2 regions of the Aeribacillus sp. FSL K6-1305 genome follow, and region 1 is predicted to be linked to the other one. Evidence: predicted binding sites of a transcription regulator. Region 1 holds the regulator's gene; the other holds the start of a gene.
What was found. Region 1 encodes LexA, which represses DNA repair genes until DNA is damaged. Its sites were predicted from a motif close to CGAACATATGTTCG; they were not measured.
Positions count from the first base shown of each region.

Region 2: recA (recombinase RecA) is a predicted target of LexA. The motif match lies at 2,022-2,035, and genes of this name have one in related genera.

Region 1 covers NZ_JBBOQV010000001.1:853,808-858,009, reverse strand. Annotated here, with positions in the region: gene gdhA (NADP-specific glutamate dehydrogenase) at 1-1,131, opposite strand, end outside; gene lexA (transcriptional repressor LexA) at 1,461-2,084, opposite strand; gene yneA (cell division suppressor protein YneA) at 2,243-2,557, shown strand; gene NST97_RS03995 (YneB family resolvase-like protein) at 2,576-3,226, shown strand; gene NST97_RS03990 (DUF896 domain-containing protein) at 3,302-3,532, shown strand; gene tkt (transketolase) at 3,604-4,202, shown strand, end outside.
Region 2 covers NZ_JBBOQV010000001.1:986,466-990,667, forward strand. Annotated here, with positions in the region: gene rny (ribonuclease Y) at 1-657, opposite strand, end outside; gene recA (recombinase RecA) at 906-1,946, opposite strand; gene NST97_RS04595 (competence/damage-inducible protein A) at 2,083-3,342, opposite strand; gene pgsA (CDP-diacylglycerol--glycerol-3-phosphate 3-phosphatidyltransferase) at 3,361-3,939, opposite strand; gene NST97_RS04605 (helix-turn-helix domain-containing protein) at 3,994-4,202, opposite strand, start outside.

The sequences.
Region 1 (4,202 bases):
AAAAAGAATATTGTTTGATAAAAACACGTCGATCGCTTCTAATGTAGACGGCATGTTGGCGCCTTCTCCAACAGCTTTGAGTCCGTTGGAAACAAGGAGTTCAGCTGCTTTTTTATCGATTTCATTTTGAGTAGCGCATGGGAGGGCAATATCGCATGGAATGGACCAAATTCCGGAACAGCCTTCATAATATTCTGCATGAGGATGTTCATTTACATATTCTTTAATTCTTTTTCTTTCAACTTCTTTTAACCTTCTAACCGTTTCAAGATTAATTCCATTTTTATCAAAAATGTAGCCATCAGAGTCGCTGCATGCGACAACTTTTGCACCTAATTGTGTTGCTTTTTCAATCGCATATATGGCAACGTTCCCAGAACCAGAGACAACAACTGTGCTTCCTTTGAAGCTTAATCCATGGTCATTAAGCATTTCTTCAACAAAATAAACAGTTCCATAACCTGTCGCTTCGGTTCTCGCTAAGCTTCCGCCGTACCCAATGCCTTTTCCGGTTAACACCCCAGCTTCAAATCCGCCGCGTATTCTTTTATATTGGCCAAACAAGTATCCGATCTCTCTTGCGCCAACTCCAATATCACCGGCAGGAACGTCAATATCTGGTCCAATATGTTTGTAAAGCTCTGTCATAAAGCTTTGTGTAAATCTCATAATTTCCCCATCTGATTTACCTTTCGGATCAAAATCAGATCCGCCTTTTCCTCCGCCGATCGGCTGCCCAGTCAATGAATTTTTGAAGATTTGTTCAAATCCTAAAAATTTAATAATGCTGGCGTTGACGGTCGGGTGAAAGCGCAAGCCTCCTTTATATGGCCCAATTGCACTATTATATTGCACTCTAAATCCGCGGTTTACACGCACTTTTCCTTCGTCATCCACCCATGGAACGCGAAAAATGATCAATCTTTCCGGCTCAACAATTCTTTCAAGTATTCCGTGCTTTATATATGTAGGATGTTGAGCAAATACAGGCACAAGCGAGTCAAATATTTCTTTTACAGCTTGAAGAAACTCAGGCTCATTCGGATTTTTTTCTTGCACGGATTGAAATACTTCATTGACATATTGCTTTGCATTTTCCAGTTCACTTTGTTTCATAAGTAATTGATTCATAGCACCTCTCCTATACCTAAAATTTAAGCAGTTAGAAGAATTCAAACAATTCAGTAAATCATCCCGGCACTGGCTAAGGAAGCGAAATCTACAATAAAAAATTCTACAACAAAATAAATCAAAAAACAATGACTGTTGAGAATTGTTGCATAATAGCTTTGCATGCAGGCGCGGAGAAGGCGCCTGAAATTTGTTTCATTGAATCTAGCTTGTCTGCATACATATTGATTAGAAAACATTTTTAAAAATTTAACATCGCTAAGAGAGGGAATGTTGAAAATTTTATAAAAAGAAAAAGGATGCCTCACCTGTTTTGAGACATCGAATATTCAGTGTATGGAACGGTATAGCCCGATCACTTTTCCGAGTATTGTCACATTTTTTAAAATAATCGGTTCCATTGTTGGGTTTTCCGGCTGAAGCCGTATAAAGTCTTTTTCTTTGAAAAACCTTTTTACGGTCGCTTCATTGTCGTCTGTGAGCGCGACAACGATGTCGCCGTTATTGGCTGTTTGCTGTTGTCTGACAATAACTAAATCTCCGTCCAGAATGCCTGCTTCGATCATGCTTTCTCCGACTACTTCAAGCATGAAAAGTTGATCATCACCTGATGCAATATGATTCGGAAGCGGAAAATATTCTTCGATGTTTTCAACGGCAGTGATCGGAATACCAGCCGTCACTTTTCCGATGACCGGCACGTTGATCACATTGTTTGTTAGAAGGTGGCTGCCATCATCGTCCAAAATTTCAATGGCTCTCGGCTTTGTGGGGTCTCTTCTAATCAGTCCTTTGCTCTCAAGCTTTGCTAAATGCCCGTGAACAGTTGAACTGGAGGCAAGACCGACCGCTTCGCCGATTTCTCTTACAGAGGGAGGGTATCCTTTCTTTTTTACTTCCTCCTTAATGAAGTTCAAAATATCTTGTTGTCTCTTAGATAATTTTGTTGACATGTCAAGCACCTCAGTCATATCAATTTGTGTCGATTATAGCATGATTTTTCCAAAAAAGCAAACGTAAGTTCGAATATTTGCTTGACAGAAACATGTGTTCCCTTTTATACTTAAAAACAAAAACCGAACAAATATTCTGTTTCAGGGGGCGGTTCTTAATGGATAAATTATCATGGTCTTACATCGTTTCTTTTTTCCTTGTCATCATGGCGGCAGTTTTGGCGATTTCGTATACTGGAGAAAGGGAAGAGCTCGATCATTATATGGAGGTTCAAGTGAAGGAAGGGGACAGTTTGTGGAAAATCGCTGATGAATATAAAGAATATGACAATATGTCTCATTCAGAGTTTGTAAAATGGGTTCAGGAGCGAAACAATCTCCAAAGCCTTGTTGTAAAACCGGGGGAAACAATCGTCATTCCGATTGAAAAAAATAAATACTACAATGCTGAATATTTGGCAAACAAAGAATAACCGCAAGGAGCATTTAACATGAGAGCAGTCGTTTATGCAAGAGTCAGCACTGAAAAGGCAGAGCAGGAAACATCTTTGAAAAGACAAAAAGACGAGCTGTTAAAGCTCGCAGCTGAAAACGGTATGGAAGTTGTTGAAGTGATAGAAGAAAAAGCGAGCGGGTATGATGTTGATCGTGAAGGGGTTTTTCAACTGCTGGAATTGATTGAGGAGAAAGAAATTGAAGCGGTATTAATACAGGATGAAACAAGAATTGGCAGAGGAAATGCCAAAATCGCCATTGTCCATTCCATTTTGAAACAAGGCGTGAAAATTTTCACCGCTGCCCATCGCGGGGAGATGGAACTGTCTGAATCAGACACGATGGTGCTTGAAATTATAGGAATTGTGGAAGAATATCAACGAAAAATTCATAATTTGAAAATAAAGCGGGGAATGTTGAGAGCTATACAAAATGGGTACAGGCCTGAAAAAAATTTAAAGAATAGAAATTCTTCCTATAAAAGAGAGCGAAAAGAAGTTCCGATCGAGGAGATTGACCGATTGCGGAAAAACGGCCTGACATTTTCAGAAATAGCGGCAACATTAAGAGGATTCGGCTATGATGTTTCAAAAGCTACTGTTCATCGCAGATATCAACAATTTTTGTCAGAAAAAGGCGAATCATAGCAATAATTGTTGTCATTAGTGGTTGCATTTAGTATGATAAAAGAGCGCGGCAAAAATATACAAGGGGTTCAGCTTATGATTTCAAAAGAAAAACTTAACCGTATTAATGAACTATCTAAAAAGTCTAAGTCAGAAGGATTGACGCAAGTGGAAAAGCTAGTGCAGCAGCAATTAAGGCAGGAATATTTAGAGTCGTTTCGTCGGGATTTTCAAAACACCTTAAAAAATGTTACAGTGATTGATCCGAAAGGTAATGATGTTACACCGGAAAAATTGAAAAAATTTAAAAATAAAAGGCTGCATTAACGGATGGGTGTTGCCTTATTGCAACAATAAAGATAAGATTATAAACTGAAAATACAGATGAGAGGATGATAATGGTGACTCATTCCATTCAAGATTTATCCATCATGACGATTCGAACATTATCCATTGACGCGATTGAAAAGGCGAATTCCGGACATCCTGGAATGCCAATGGGCGCCGCACCAATGGCTTATGCGCTGTGGACGAAATTTATGAACATTAACCCTGAAAACCCTAATTGGTTTAATCGAGATCGCTTTGTTTTATCTGCCGGACATGGTTCGATGCTGCTTTACAGCTTGCTTCATTTATCGGGTTATGATCTTTCCATGGATGATATTAAATCGTTTCGTCAATGGGGAAGCAAAACACCTGGACATCCTGAATACGGACATACACCTGGCGTTGACGCAACAACTGGACCATTAGGCCAAGGAATAGCAATGGCCGTTGGAATGGCGATGGCAGAACGTCATTTAGCAGCTACATACAATAAAGAAGGATACAATATTGTTGATCATTACACATACGTCATATGCGGTGACGGTGACTTAATGGAAGGGATTTCCTCTGAAGCAGCTTCCTTAGCTGGTCACTTGAAGCTTGGACGATTAATTGTTCTTTATGATTCGAATGATATTTCCCTAGATGGGGATTTAAATAAATCATT
Region 2 (4,202 bases), 130 kb from region 1:
TTCGTCATTTGGCAAATTCACAACAGAAACGGTCGTTTCAGCCACATGATCTGCTGCACAGCGCTGTATAGCAAGGGAAAGAATTGCCTTTGCTTTTTTGTCTGCTTCTTCTTTCGCCTTTGTTTCTGCTTCTTTCACCATTACAGCAATATCATGAGAAAGTTCCTTTTCCACTCGTTCCAGGATGATTTGTTTCGCCTCTTCACGCGATAAACCCGAAATGCGTTCAAGCTCTATTTGTCCTTCTTGCACCATCTTTTCCACTTTGCTTTCCATCTCTTCAATATGCTGTTGTCTTTCATTTAGAGAATCTTCTTTTTTATCTAGCATCGCCTCACGCTTATCTAATGATTCATCTTTTCGATCGAGATTCTCCTCTTTTTGCATTAAACGGTTTTCTTGTTTTTGAAGTTCATTTCTTCTTTCGCGAATTTCTTTTTCTACTTCCAAACGAAGCTTATGAATTTCATCCTTTGCTTCCAGAAGCGCTTCTTTTTTCGTTGCTTCAGCTTCACGCTTAGCATCTTCAAGAATTTGTTCCGCGGCGTTTTTTGCACCCGCTATTTTCGCTTCAGCAATGGATTTTCGAACAAAATAACCAACAACTGCACCGACGATTAGGCCAAGCAAAATGGAGATGATTTCAATGAGTTCCATTCTTTCACCTCCTCTTGCTATGAACTTGTCACAAAGAAAGTGTCGGCATTACACATTTACTCTCCCGATAACATTTTCCAAAAAAATATGTTAAATATATTGCAAAAATGAAAAAATATACATATCCATTTTAAATGTGGGAATAACCCTTGTCAAGTTTTCATCTTGTCGAACAAAGGATGGGGCTTTTTTTGATCAAAAAAATAAGACCGGCTACTTCGCCAGCCTTACGCTAAGATGTGCGTACATTATTCATCCAAAAGCTCGAACGTTTCCTGCCCCTCTTGCACAGGTTCATTCGTTTCAAGGCCATATGCCTTGCGAATTTCTTGCTGAATGGCATCGCGAATATCCGGATTTTCGCGCAAAAATTGCTTTGCATTTTCTCTTCCCTGTCCTAAACGCTCCTCTTGGTAAGAATACCACGAACCGCTTTTTTGTATAATATCCAATTCCGTTCCCAGGTCGATGATTTCTCCTTCTTTTGAAATCCCTTCCCCGTACATGATATCAACTTCTGCCGTTCTAAAAGGAGGCGCTACTTTGTTTTTGACAACTTTAATTTTCGTTTTGTTTCCTACCATATCATTTCCTTGTTTCAGCTGTTCAGCTCTGCGCACTTCAAGGCGGACAGATGAGTAAAATTTCAGCGCGCGTCCCCCTGGAGTTGTCTCGGGATTTCCGAACATGACGCCCACTTTTTCCCTTATTTGATTAATAAAAATCGCAATGGTTTTCGACTTGCTGATGGCTCCTGAAAGCTTCCGAAGCGCTTGTGACATAAGACGCGCCTGCAATCCGACATGCGCATCGCCCATTTCGCCTTCAATTTCCGCTTTTGGGACGAGTGCTGCGACCGAGTCAATGACAATGATGTCGACTGCACCGCTGCGAACGAGAGCTTCTGCAATCTCAAGAGCCTGCTCGCCGGTATCGGGCTGCGACAAAAGCAGTTCATCAATATTAACACCTAAATTTTGCGCATAGACAGGGTCGAGCGCATGTTCCGCATCGATGAACGCTGCTTGCCCGCCTAGAGCTTGAACTTCAGCAATGGCATGAAGGGCCACTGTCGTTTTACCGGAGCTTTCCGGTCCATATATTTCAATAATCCGACCTCGAGGATATCCGCCGACGCCAAGAGCTGCATCCAATGCCAGCGATCCGCTTGGAACTGTTGAAACTTTTCGCTCAGCTTGTTCTCCAAGCTTCATTATCGAACCTTTTCCGAATTGTTTTTCAATCTGTTTTAACGCCATTTCCAAGGCAGCTTGACGATCATGATTCAATACAATTTCCTCCTTAAAAAATTGATAGCTTCAAAATAAATATACCGTGTTTTTTCCTGTTTGCCAAGAAAAAAGGGAACATTTATTCGTTTTTTAATTTTCATTATATAAAAATTAAAAAACCGGATGAAGACGCTCATAACCGGTTTTCCATTTCCTTTATTACATTCATTACATAGTAGCAGCCATAATTTGCCGTTCTGTGCCTGATCCCTTCCCGAGTACCGGAAAGATGAAGCTCAAAGACTGCCGTCGGCCGATCGTCGAATTGAATGCCGATATAGACAGTCCCAACTTCTTTTCCTTCAGAAGGATCAGGTCCTGCCACTCCCGTAAAGCTGATGCCGATATTGCTGCCGGTCAATTTTTTTATATTTTCCGCCATTTCTTTCGCACATTCAGAGCTAACGGCTCCTTTTGTTTTCAACGTTTCTTCCGACACGCCAAGAACATGCTGCTTCACTTCGTTTGTATAGCAGACAATTCCTCCAAGCACAATATTCGAAGCGCCTGGAAAATGGGTCAGCTGTTCGGAAAAAAGACCGCCCGTCAAACTTTCTGCAGCCGAAATAGTATATTGCTTTTCTTTTAGAAGCTTCATAAGCTGCTCTTGGATCGAAGTTTCACCGTGTCCATAAAAATATCGGCCAACACGGCTTAAAATCTTTTTTTCTGTTTCGTCAATCAGCTTCAGCGCAGTCGACTCATCTTCATGTTTTGCTGTCAGGCGCAATGTTACTTCGCCGTCTTTTGCCAGCGGCGCGATGGTCGGATTTGTTTGCTGATCAATCAGATCCTCTATATCTGTTTCAAGCTGAGATTCGCCGATGCCAAAGAAACGAAGCACACGCGAGATGATTTTTTCTTTTAACCCGTAATGATATTGCAAAAACGGCACACCGTAGTTGATAAACATCGGCTTCATTTCTTTCGGAACACCCGGCATGAGCAAATATATAATTCCGTTCGCCTCTAACGCCATTCCTGGCGCCATTCCGTAATGATTTGGCAAAACAGTAGAACCTTCCAAAACTAATGCTTGTTTCCGATTGTTTTCCGACATTGTCCGTTTCGTCCGTTTAAAAAAATCCTCAATGTTTTTCATCGCCGCCTCGTCGATCACGAGACGTTTATTCAAAATACGTGCAATCGTTTCTTTCGTCAAATCATCTTTTGTCGGGCCGAGCCCGCCGGTAAAAATGATGCAATTCGACCGTTTTTTTGCCGTTTCGATCGCATGCTCTAGCCTCTCAGCATTGTCTCCAACGACCGTATGATAAAAAACATTAACACCTATTTCGGCAAGCTTTCTTGATATAAATTGGGCGTTTGTGTTGGCGATCTGTCCAAGCAACAGTTCTGAACCGACAGCAATAATTTCAGCATTTACATTCATACATTTTCCTCCACATGGTTATTTCGAATTGACAAACGCGTGTTTATTTTTCATGAAATAGTCCCATCCAGATAAAATGGTAAAAAAGAGCGCAACCCACAAAGCAATGTCTGCAAATGGAAACGAAATCCATTCAAAAGGTATATTATGTAAAAGCAAAGCGGAAATAGCCACAATCTGCGTCCATGTTTTTATTTTGCCGAGCATATTAGCTGCTACGACTTCTCCTTCCCCAGCCAGAACTAAACGCAATCCGGTTACGGCAAATTCACGGCTGATGATCAGAATGACAATCCAAGACGGAGCAGCACCTATTTCCACCAATATGATGAGAGCAGAAGAAACGAGCAATTTATCGGCAAGAGGATCTAAAAACTTTCCTAAATTTGTCACAAGTCCAAGCTTGCGTGCATAATATCCATCAATCCAATCGGTCGTCGAAGCTAAAATAAAAATGAGGGCGCCAACGACATGATTGACAGGGATGACTACTTCACCGACCGACCAATTTCCCCAGTTAAAATCGCCAAGCATCACAATCATAAATATTGGAATTAGCATAATTCTTGATACAGTGATTCGATTAGGCAAATTCATTTTGTACCTCCACTAGCATAAAGTAAGAAAGAATAAGCCATCTCGTACGATGACTTATTCATCCTTGTTATTTAAAATGATAATATCCTGCCGAACCATTTTATTCGGGTCCGTTTCATAAGAAACGGCTTCTCCATTCACTTGAATGGTCGTAAATCGAGCATCGCCTACAACGATTTTTGCTTCTTCTTCCGCTGTTACATCAACCGTTTTCTGCTCATTTTGTCGCATCATTCCTGCAAAAAACGATTTTCCTTTTCCGT